DNA from 2 places in the Flavobacterium gelatinilyticum genome. Region 1 is predicted to be linked to the other one. Evidence: riboswitches for the same ligand, from Rfam matches in the RefSeq annotation. Region 1 holds a riboswitch; the other holds the start of a gene.

What was found. A riboswitch is a leader RNA that binds a small molecule or an ion and turns the genes downstream of it on or off. The one in region 1 is predicted to bind S-adenosylmethionine.
Region 2: another riboswitch for S-adenosylmethionine. It lies ahead of OZP11_RS24450 (TlpA disulfide reductase family protein); the one in region 1 lies ahead of OZP11_RS12320 (alpha/beta fold hydrolase).

What each region holds. Positions count from the first base shown of each region.
Region 1 is NZ_CP114287.1:2,911,076-2,916,165, forward strand. Features, by position in the region: gene OZP11_RS12310 (OsmC family protein) at 1-275, opposite strand, end outside; gene thrA (bifunctional aspartate kinase/homoserine dehydrogenase I) at 374-2,788, opposite strand; gene OZP11_RS12320 (alpha/beta fold hydrolase) at 2,790-3,773, opposite strand; SAM riboswitch class I at 3,852-3,960, opposite strand; gene OZP11_RS12325 (hypothetical protein) at 4,151-4,351, opposite strand; gene OZP11_RS12330 (homoserine dehydrogenase family protein) at 4,862-5,090, opposite strand, start outside.
Region 2 is NZ_CP114287.1:5,712,482-5,717,571, reverse strand. Features, by position in the region: gene OZP11_RS24455 (aminotransferase class V-fold PLP-dependent enzyme) at 135-1,613, opposite strand; gene OZP11_RS24450 (TlpA disulfide reductase family protein) at 1,655-2,644, opposite strand; SAM riboswitch class I at 2,886-2,986, opposite strand; gene OZP11_RS24445 (hypothetical protein) at 3,214-3,732, opposite strand; gene OZP11_RS24440 (NAD(P)H-dependent flavin oxidoreductase) at 3,738-4,820, opposite strand.

The DNA.
Region 1 (5,090 bases):
TCGATTTCTTTAAAAGGTTTTGCTTCCCCAACCTGAACACGAAGACCTTCAACCTCAGCATCAAATGAAGTGATTTCCTGACGCTGTTTCTTTAAAATTGAAATCATATCGATAGCACTGCACCCTGCAACCCCCATTAAAACCAATTCCATTGGACTGGCACCTAAATCGCTTCCGCCAAATTCGGCTCTGCTGTCAACGTCAACTACGTGTCCGCGTTCATTTTTTACTTTGAAATGAAATGCGTCATTTACTCTGTTTAAAGTTACTTTCATTGTGTTGTTATTTTTTTTGTTTTTTTATTCAATTTGCGCAATCTTGTCATTTCGACGTAAGGAGAAATCTTCACAAAAATCTGCAATCTAAAATCAGGCTATCCTCGATCAGACAATCTCAATATATCACCAAAAACTCCTCTTGCTGTTACCGCAGAACCTGCACCGGCTCCCTGAATAACGATTGGACGATCTCCATAAGATTCTGTGTAAATTTCGAAGAATGAATCAGAACCTTTTAATCCGCCAAGCGCTGTATCTGATGGAACTGAAACTAATTTTACTTCTAAATTTCCTTTATCATTCTGCAAATCTCCGGACAATTCACCAATGTATCTCAGCACGTGATTTGGCTGTTGTTCTGCTTTTATTTTAGCATAAATTGGATCAAATTCTTTTAATTTCGTCAGGAAATCAGCTGCACTTCCTTCGCGTAAATGTTCTGGAATTAGGTTCTGAATTGAGATTTCTTCGAATTCATTCTGCAAGTCTAATTCTCTAGCTAAAATTAACAATTTTCTTCCAACATCATTTCCACATAAATCCTCACGCGGATCCGGTTCTGTATATCCATTATCAATCGCTTCCTGCAGGATTTCGCTGAACGGAGCATCTTTTGCAGAGAAATTATTAAATAAATAACTCAAAGTTCCTGAGAAAACCCCTTTTATTTTTGTGATGTTTTCTCCTGAAAGATGCAGTAATTTGATCGTGTCAATTAACGGTAATCCCGCACCAACATTGGTTTCGTATAGATAATTCTTTTGGTTTTCTTCTAAAGCACTTCTCAGCTCTTTGTAAAAACCATAGCTTAATGTATTTGCTACTTTATTTGAAGAAATCAAATCGAAACTGTTTTCTACAAGCTGAATATAATTCTCTACAAAAGAAGCACTTGCTGTATTATCTACTGCAATAAGGTTTTCTAAATGATGCTCATTTGCGTATGCGATAATATCCTGAATGGTATATGGTTCGCCTTTGGTTTCTATATCGTTTTTCCAGGTTTTAGTAACGCCGTATTTGTTTAAAAGCAGTTTTTTAGAATTCGCTATAGCGAATACGTTCAGTTTAATGTCTTTACGTTTTTCAATTGCCGAAGCCGATTCTAAAATCTGATTGATCAAAGTACCGCCAACTAATCCGTGGCCGAAAATAGCGATGTTTATTTTTTTAGAAACACCGAAGATTTCACCGTGAATTACGTTTAAGGCTTTGTTTAATTCTTCTTTTTTAACTACCAAACTCACGTTTTTACCCGTAACAGTGTTGTTAAACAAGATAGGAACAATTTTATTTTTTATTAAAGCCGTGTATGGTTTATGAAAAGTACTCAAATCTTGTCCGATAATCGAAATTACAGAAACATTATCGGTTACTGTAATCTGGTTAACATCCTTAGAATAAAAGTCATTTTCGAATTCTTTTTCTAATTCTACTACAGCCGTCGTTGCTTTATCAGTGGCAACAACCAATCCGATTCCTCTTTCTGAAGAACCCTGAGAAATGATACTTACACTGATATTGTGATCGCCCATTACTTTAAAAATTCGGGCATCGACTCCGGCTTTTCCAAGTAATCCGCGTCCTTCAAGATTAACAAGGGAAACATTTTCTAAAACAGAAAGTGTTTTGATTCCTTCTTTTGTTGAATCTGAAGTGATTAAAGTACCTCGGTTTTCATGATTGAAAGTGTTTAAGATACGAAGCGGAATATTTTTCTCTAATAACGGAATGATGGTTTTGGCATGCAGAATTGTTGCTCCAAAATTAGCCAGCTCGTTTGCCTCATTAAAAGACAAATATTCGATTTTTTTGGCATCGGCAACTAAATCCGGATTTGCGGTGTAAATACCGTCGACATGCGTGAAATTTTGAAGTTCCTCTGCATTTAAATAATTTGCAATTAACGAAGCTGTATAGTTGCTTCCGTTTCTTCCAAGGGTTGTGGTGTCGTTGTTGCTGTTTGAACCAATGAAACCTGTTACTATATTTACGGTTGATCCGTTATGCTCTTTAAAATAGTTTACTACGTTTTTCTTCGAAAGCTGTTCTAATGGCTGCGCATCTCCAAATTTAGAATCGGTTTTCAGTAATTCTCTTGTGTCGACAAAATTGGCCGGAATTCCTTTTTCCAATAAAATTGCCGTTAATAATTTAGCCGAAAGCAATTCTCCTTTTGACAAAATCTGGTCTTTGATTTTTTTGCTGTAGTCGCCAATTAAGCTTACACCTTCAAAAAGTTTATCTAAGACATTAAATTCTTCAGATAAATCTACATGCGGATAATCTGATATCTGGTATTTTTTGAAATTCTCTAATAATTCTTTGTAACTGCCGTTTTTAGCAGCAATGCTTAGAATAAATTCTAATTCATCAGTAGCATTGCCGCGGGCCGAAACTACTACGGTAATTTGTTCGCCCTGATTTACTTTATCAGAAATAATTGAAACAACTTTGTTAAGTCCTTCTCCGTTTGCTAATGATTTACCTCCAAATTTTAATACTTTCATTTTATTTTGCTATTGTTTCTGCCTTAAAAATACCGGCAAGTAAATGATCTAGTTGTTTGTACTCTATTAAAAAAGCGTCATGTCCGTGAACCGAATCTATTTCGCTGTATAAAACATTGTCTTTAAACTTTTTTAATTCATTATAGGTTTCCAGATTTTCTTTTGGTGTAAAAAATAAATCCGAATTGATGGCAATAATGTGTATTGCTGCATTTGATCTTGACAGCAAAGTTTCGAAATCTTCGCTGTTTCTGGTAATATCGATCGTTTTAAGCAGCTGGTTCATGAGTTTGTATGATGACAGCTGATAACGCTGCTGTAATTTTCTGCCATGATGTGCCAGCCAGCTTTCAATATTAAAAATTAAAAGATCCTGATTGATCGTACGCTGAAATTTTTCTTTGAATGATTCCGGAGATCGGTAACACAACATGGCATGAATTCTGGCATCTTCGATTGGTTTTGAGGAATTGTTCAGAATCTGCTCCTGCAGATAGCAATTGGCTATCATCCAGTCAGTCGATTTCCAGTCGGTTGCAATTGGGATTAAATGTTCTGTAATGTTTGGTGCCAAAGCCAGGATTTCCCAGGCAATACCACCTCCAACAGAACCGCCGATTACGGCAAATACCTTATCGATTTCTAAAGCATCGAGACCGTTTAAAAAAATTCGGGCAATATCGCGGGTTTTAAAATCCTGATAATTTTCGATGATGAAAGAATCGTTTCCGTTTCCGGGAACATTAAATGCGAGAATAGTAAACTTATTTGTATCGATAGTTTTACCATCGCCTATTAAGTCACTCCACCAGCCGTTTTCTCCGGTTACCTGTGCATTCCCTGTCAGCGCATGATTTACAAGCACGATTGGAGCAGTATGCAGCGGCAGACCTGAAAGTGTAAAACTTAAGGGCAGTGACGGGTAAATTGCACCACTTTCGGTGATGAAATTCTGAATTATAATGGGACTTGGTATATTTTCCAATTTCAAATCTTTTTATTTTTGATTTGTATGTGGAAATATTAGAAAGAAAGTCTAGAGTGAAACTAGAAAAAATTCTTGTTGTTATCTTTCCACGTTTGGGCGTGGTAGAATGCAGCACCTTCTTCGATTTAACGAAGGGTTGCTAAGGATTCACAGGGTCTAATCCCTCCTCCTTTCTTTATAACATTTTCAATACGTTTTTGAACTTAACGGTGCAAATTAACTACTAATTTCTTAAACAAACAAATTTTATCGAAACTGATTCCTCAATTTGATAAATATAATTCAATTAGAAACTATTGTACGCACAAAATTACCGAACGTTATGCCCAGTAATATTATGCAGGTTTTAACCTAACTTTTGATCCTTCACCAGCTTAAATGAAAAGCGTTTCATTTTCTTTTGAATACATCAAAAATGTTAATGAATTCGGAAGGTTTTTCAACAATTTTTTATCCGTCTCAGTTATTCCAAAACTTGGGTGGATTAACTCGTTTGCAGGCGGCGGGTTATTTCTTTCGGTTCTTAAGTTTCTGAATATTGAAAGTTTTTTTCTTAAGTAGTTAATTGCGCTCATGATATTTAAGTTTATGTCAGTTATTTTTTATATTTTATAATCTTTATTATTTCTTTAATTCTTTGTTATCGTAACCAAATTGAATAAAAAAACCCTTTTGGATTTTTAATACCAAAAGGGTTTAAGTTTTTATAGAACTTATATATACTTTTAGTATCAACAGACGCATACACAAATACGTGCGACGTTAAACATCTTGTTCATCTGTAGGGACTTATTCATTTGCGATTTGACTTTTATTTTAAAAATTTCCTGCATTTGGTTGTTTTTGTTAAAACAATAAAGGCTTTTGTTTTTTAACCTTTACTGTCTTACAAATTTGAGATTTTTTTTTGACTTAAACAAGCTTTTTTAATCAAATAATCTATAAAAAACGTTAAAAAATGTCTTTTTTCCGTTAAAAAACGTCTTACAAAATGACATTTTGAACTAAAGAAGGTTTTGTCTTACAAAAAATAACTGTTTTTCTGTTTCAATCTATCAAGGAACTGCTAATATTTAGGACCACTTTTAAAGCCAGACAGCTTCTTTATTTTTGATTTTTTCGGCTATTTTTAAAATATCTGATATTACTCCTCTCGCAATCGCCTGTCTGCTCGCAGCGGCACTTTGAATTACGATTGGTTTTTTGGCGTAAGATTGTGTATAAATTTCAAAAATAGAATCGGAACCTTTTAACTGTCCAATGGCGGATGTTACGGGTTCTGAAACTAATTTTACTTCTAAAGTGTTTTTCTCA
Region 2 (5,090 bases), 2.8 Mb from region 1:
TAGTTTTTTCCTGCTCCTCATTTAAGGCAGAAAATCTATGTTTCTATGTGTTTACATAATTATTTATCTGGAAATAATTCTCGAAATACCTAACAGGTTTTAGAAACCTGTTAGAATGTGATAAGAAAAATGTGTTAGTCCAGTTGAAACCAATCCTGAACATCTTCTTTGATTGTTTCGTTTACATGAATACTTTCAAACTCATTTGCAGCTGCATTATACCTGTAATCTTTTCTCCATTTTTTATAGTTTAAAGACACTTGCTGAATCGCATCGCAAATAAATTCGAGTTCTTCGTTTGTGGTTATCGGATGAAGCGACAAACGAACCCAGCCCGGTTTGTTAGTCTGGTTTTTCTGCAGTAATTCATTTGTAATCGCTTTAGAACGTTTTTCGTCAATATTAAACAAATAATGTGCATACGTACTGGCACACGACCAGCCGCCTCGAACCTGAATTCCAAAACGGTCATTTAAAAGCCTTACAATCAAATTGTAATGAATATCTTCGATAACAAAAGATACACAGCCTATTCTATGACTTTTAAGATCGCCCAGAATAGACAAGCCCTGTATTTTTTGAAGCCTCGAAAAACACAGATCCAAAAGTTCTTTCTCTCTTTTGGCAATGTTTCCTAATCCCATTTTTTCTTTTAATTCTAAAGCCAAAGCTGCTCTCATTACCTGCAGAAAACCAGGAGTACCTCCGTCTTCCCTAACTTCTATTACATCGCTGTAACAATAATTTCCAAGCGGATTTGTCCATTTTACATTGCCTCCGCCCGGATTATCCGGAAAGTCAGCCTGGTACAAATTCTCATTAAAAACCAAAATACCACAGGTTCCCGGTCCGCCCAGAAATTTATGCGGCGAAAAGAAAATAGCATCCAGCTGTTGTTCAGAGTCTTCCGGATGCATGTCGATTTTTACATACGGTGCCGAAGCAGCAAAATCGACAAAGCAATAACCGCCGTTCCGGTGCATGATTTTTGCCAGATCGTGATAAGGCGTAATAATTCCGGTAACGTTTGAACAAGCCGTAAACGAACCAATTTTCAGACTTCTGCCGGCATATTTTTTTATTTCTTCAGAAAGGATTTTCGGATCGACTAAATTGTTTTCATCAGCAGGCAGAATCACCACATCGGCATTGGTTTCGTACCACGGAACCTGATTGGAATGATGTTCCATATGAGTGATAAAAACCACCGGTCTGTCGTTTTCATTTTCATAGGTTTTTCTTAACCCCATGATACGCTGTAATTTCGATAAAGCGGCCGTCATTCCTGTTCCGGTCGTAACCAAAACATCCGATTCATCTGCATTAACCGCTTTTTTGATAATCTCTCTTGCATACTGGTAAGCGTAAGTCGAAGCCTTTCCTGTCTGACTGGAAAATGAATGGGTATTGGCAATCATCGGACCTATTTTATTGAGCATAATATCTTCAATCGGAGCGTATAATCTTCCGCTGGCAACCCAGTCTGCATATAACAGATTTTGTTGTCCGTAAACCGATTCGAAAGTATGGTCTGTTCCTACTGTATTTTCCCTGAATTTAGAAAAGTAACATTCAGACTCTGTTGGTTTTGTTGTTGGTTCAATGGCATTCATTTCCTTTATCATTTTAAATTAACTAAATTGTATTTTCTATCTTAGATTTTATTTTCTAAAAGCGTTTTTAATGTCGCTTGCAATTCTTCTCCCTGCAGGTTTTTCGCAACGATTATTCCTTTTGAATCAACTAAATAATTCCCCGGAATAGCTCTTACACCATATAATCTGGCAACGGCACTGTTCCAGAACAATAAATCAGAAACATGTGTCCATGTTAAGTTATCATCCTTAATTCCCTTTACCCAGTTTTCTTTCTTTTTATCCAGTGAAACTGCTACAATATTGAATCCTTTATCATGAAATTCCTTGTAAGCCGCTACAATGTTTGGATTTTCTCTTCGGCAGGGTCCGCACCACGAAGCCCAAAAATCAACCAGAGTATAGCCTTTTAAATTTTCATAAAAACGAACTGGTTTTCCATCAGGATCGCTGGCTGTAAAATCAGGGGCTTTTTTACCTACCGCCAATCCGTCTAATACGGTAACCAGTTCTTTTAATTCTTTCACGTAAGTAACATTTTGAAGACTTTTATCCAGCAAAGCAATATTCTGTGTAATCTGTTCCGGAGACAGCCTGTACGACCAGTTTCTGTACAATACATAAGCCGAAACAATAGATTTTGGATGTTCTGTAATGAATTTGCTGATTTCTGCATCTTTTGTTTTCTTATAGGTTTCAAACAAATCCTGCGAAGCTGAACCTTCTACAACCGAAGTGCTGTAATATTTCTTTGGACTCAGCTTAACCGTAATTGGGTCTTTTTCGAGGAAAATATACAATGGCGAACTTTCTTTATTTACGCTTAATCCGTATAATTCCGGCGTTTTTACTTTTGTTTTAAAAGCAAAGTTTCCGTCTTTTACTTTTACCGAATCAATAGTCGTAAACATTTTATTATGAAACTTTTGCAGATAAACGTACTGTACAATTGTATCGACAACAGTTCCTTTTAATTGTAAATTATTTTCCTGCGCCTGAGTTTGAAAAGCTCCAACAAATAAGGCAAAACCCAATAGTATTTTTTTCATTGTATTTTATTTTAAGATTAGACAAAAGAATTTCAGGCCAATGTTATAAAGCCACCAGCAGCTGATATTTAAAAGAAATTTAAAAGGTATTACGAACTTCACATTCGGAAAACGGCAAGACTGTTTTCTTCGAAAATTGAATTTAAGAGTTCATAGCCGGCATACAAAATTGATTCTGCTTTCATTGTAATACATTAAGAATTTAACGTTGATGACCTAATCCAGATTCGAGCAATCTTTTTTCTTATCTGTCCGCATACAACGGAAGGATTTAGCACCTTATTCGGCAACAGGTTGCTAAGACTTCACCGGGCCCATTCCCTCAGTCTTTCTGGATAAGTATCATTACAGAATTTTTCTGCAATGCAAATATACATTAATTCTATAAAATTAGTCAAGTTTAAATATATTTTTTTGATTTTTATTTACAACAAAGCACGCAAATACAACGCAAAGTATTTATTTAAAAGCAATTATGTTTTGGAAATATTTTTAAAACCCCTTCCTTTTACAACAGAAATTCATACGTTTTGCTGCAGAAAGAAGTTTTTACATCTCTGCCAAAAGCTTCAGAGAATCGGCATACAAGTAATATGTCCTGCTTCATGATTTGAATCGAAGAAAAGCATATCGTTTGAAAAAGCTGACCATCTTTTAAAACTTAAAATATCCAAAAGCGTGAATTTGTTTATTTCTTTGATCAGCTCCTCTTTTGTCAATTGCTTTTTTAATTCGGCAATCATTAAAAATTGAAACAATCCGAATAATGAACTAAGAATTGATTCGTTTTCCTGAAAGTTCTTCTTATCCATAACAATAAAATATTCCGGATACGCGGCATTTTTGTTTTTGATAAAAGTATGATTTTGTAATACTTCAAAAAGAAGTTCATATTCTGATTTACTTAACTGCCCTTTAAAATGATTATTTTCAGAGGAAAGAATCAATAAAATATAGTCTGAACTGATGCTTTTCTTTTTCAAAAAATACAGTTTCTTCCTGAGATATTTTTCTAAATCTACACTGAACCTGTTTTTTAAAACAGAATGTTTTTCTGATTCTATTCTGACGCTTTTTTTTAATTTCATATTATTTATTTCAATCCGTCAAAATAATTCGTCGTTTCTTCTATCAGCGCATTCATTAAAACCGAAGCTTTGGTATGTTTTAAAATGGGTGAAATCTGTCCTGCCCAAAATAAAATCATGTCCCATTTTTGCTGTTCGATCGCTGCTTTTCTCAGCGGGGCTATAAATGTCGTTTGCAGCGGAAAAGGCAAAATTCCGGATTCTTTTCCTGTAATATCCTGAGCAACACGGCTAGTTAATCCGCGGCCGAGTCTTCCTGTAAAAGCGCGTGATAAAGTGGTGTATTTTGAAGCATCAGAAAATAGCATTTCCTTGTGAACCGGCAAAGCACCAGATTCATCGCAGGCTAAAAAAGCGGTTCCTACTTGTGCGGCGCTTGCGCCTAATGTCAGCGCAGCGGCAATTCCCCTTCCGTCGGCTATGCCTCCTGCTGCGATAATTGGGGTTTTAATTTTTTCACGCATTAACTGCACTAATACGAAAGTTCCGGTTAGAGACGATTCCGATTTATCGAGAAAAGAAGGCCGGTGTCCGCCCGCTTCAAAACCCGATGCGATAATCATATCGACACCTTTGCTGTCCAGAAACAGGGCTTCGTCTAAAGTCGTCGCGGCTCCTACTGTTACAATTCCCTTTTGTCTGCATTGCTCCAGAACAGTATTTGGAGGCACACCAAACATAAAACTGAAAACCTTTGGGCGAATGTCTAAAATAACGTCTAACTGGTTCTCAAATCTGGACTGAAAAGGTGCCGGTTTTTCGGGTAACGGAATTCCCACCTCATCATAATACGGTTTAAACAAAGCGGCGGTTTTATCGAATTGCGCATCGCTTAAACCCGACTCCGGAATATCATGATCTGAAACCCAAAGGTTAATATTGTACGGTTTATTGGTTGCCGCTTTTATTTGCTTATCAATCTCGTAAATCTCCTGCGGACTGTTGGTATAGGCTCCGTATCCGCCCAATCCGCCGGCATTCGAAACCGCTGCGGTTAGTTCAACCGTCGATAAGTTACCGCCAAATGGTCCTTGCAGGATTGGATATTCGATTCCTAATATTTCCGTCGCTTTTGTATTGTACCACATTATAAAATTGTTTGAAGAGAGTTTTGTAAAGTTATAAATTTTTAAGCGTTCATGTTTATTTAACCGCAAGGCTTATGTCTATTTTACCGAAAAGATCACGTTTATTTTACTTTATTTTACCGCAAAGAGCGCAAAGGAATTTATAATAGGGCTATTAAAAACTCTAACGAAACCCTGAGTAAATTCTTTTTGCTTTAAAATTTAAAAAAAACTCTTAGGTCTTGGAAAAGATTTAAGGGGTTTTGTTTTTTTATTGGGGTTTGAGAAAAT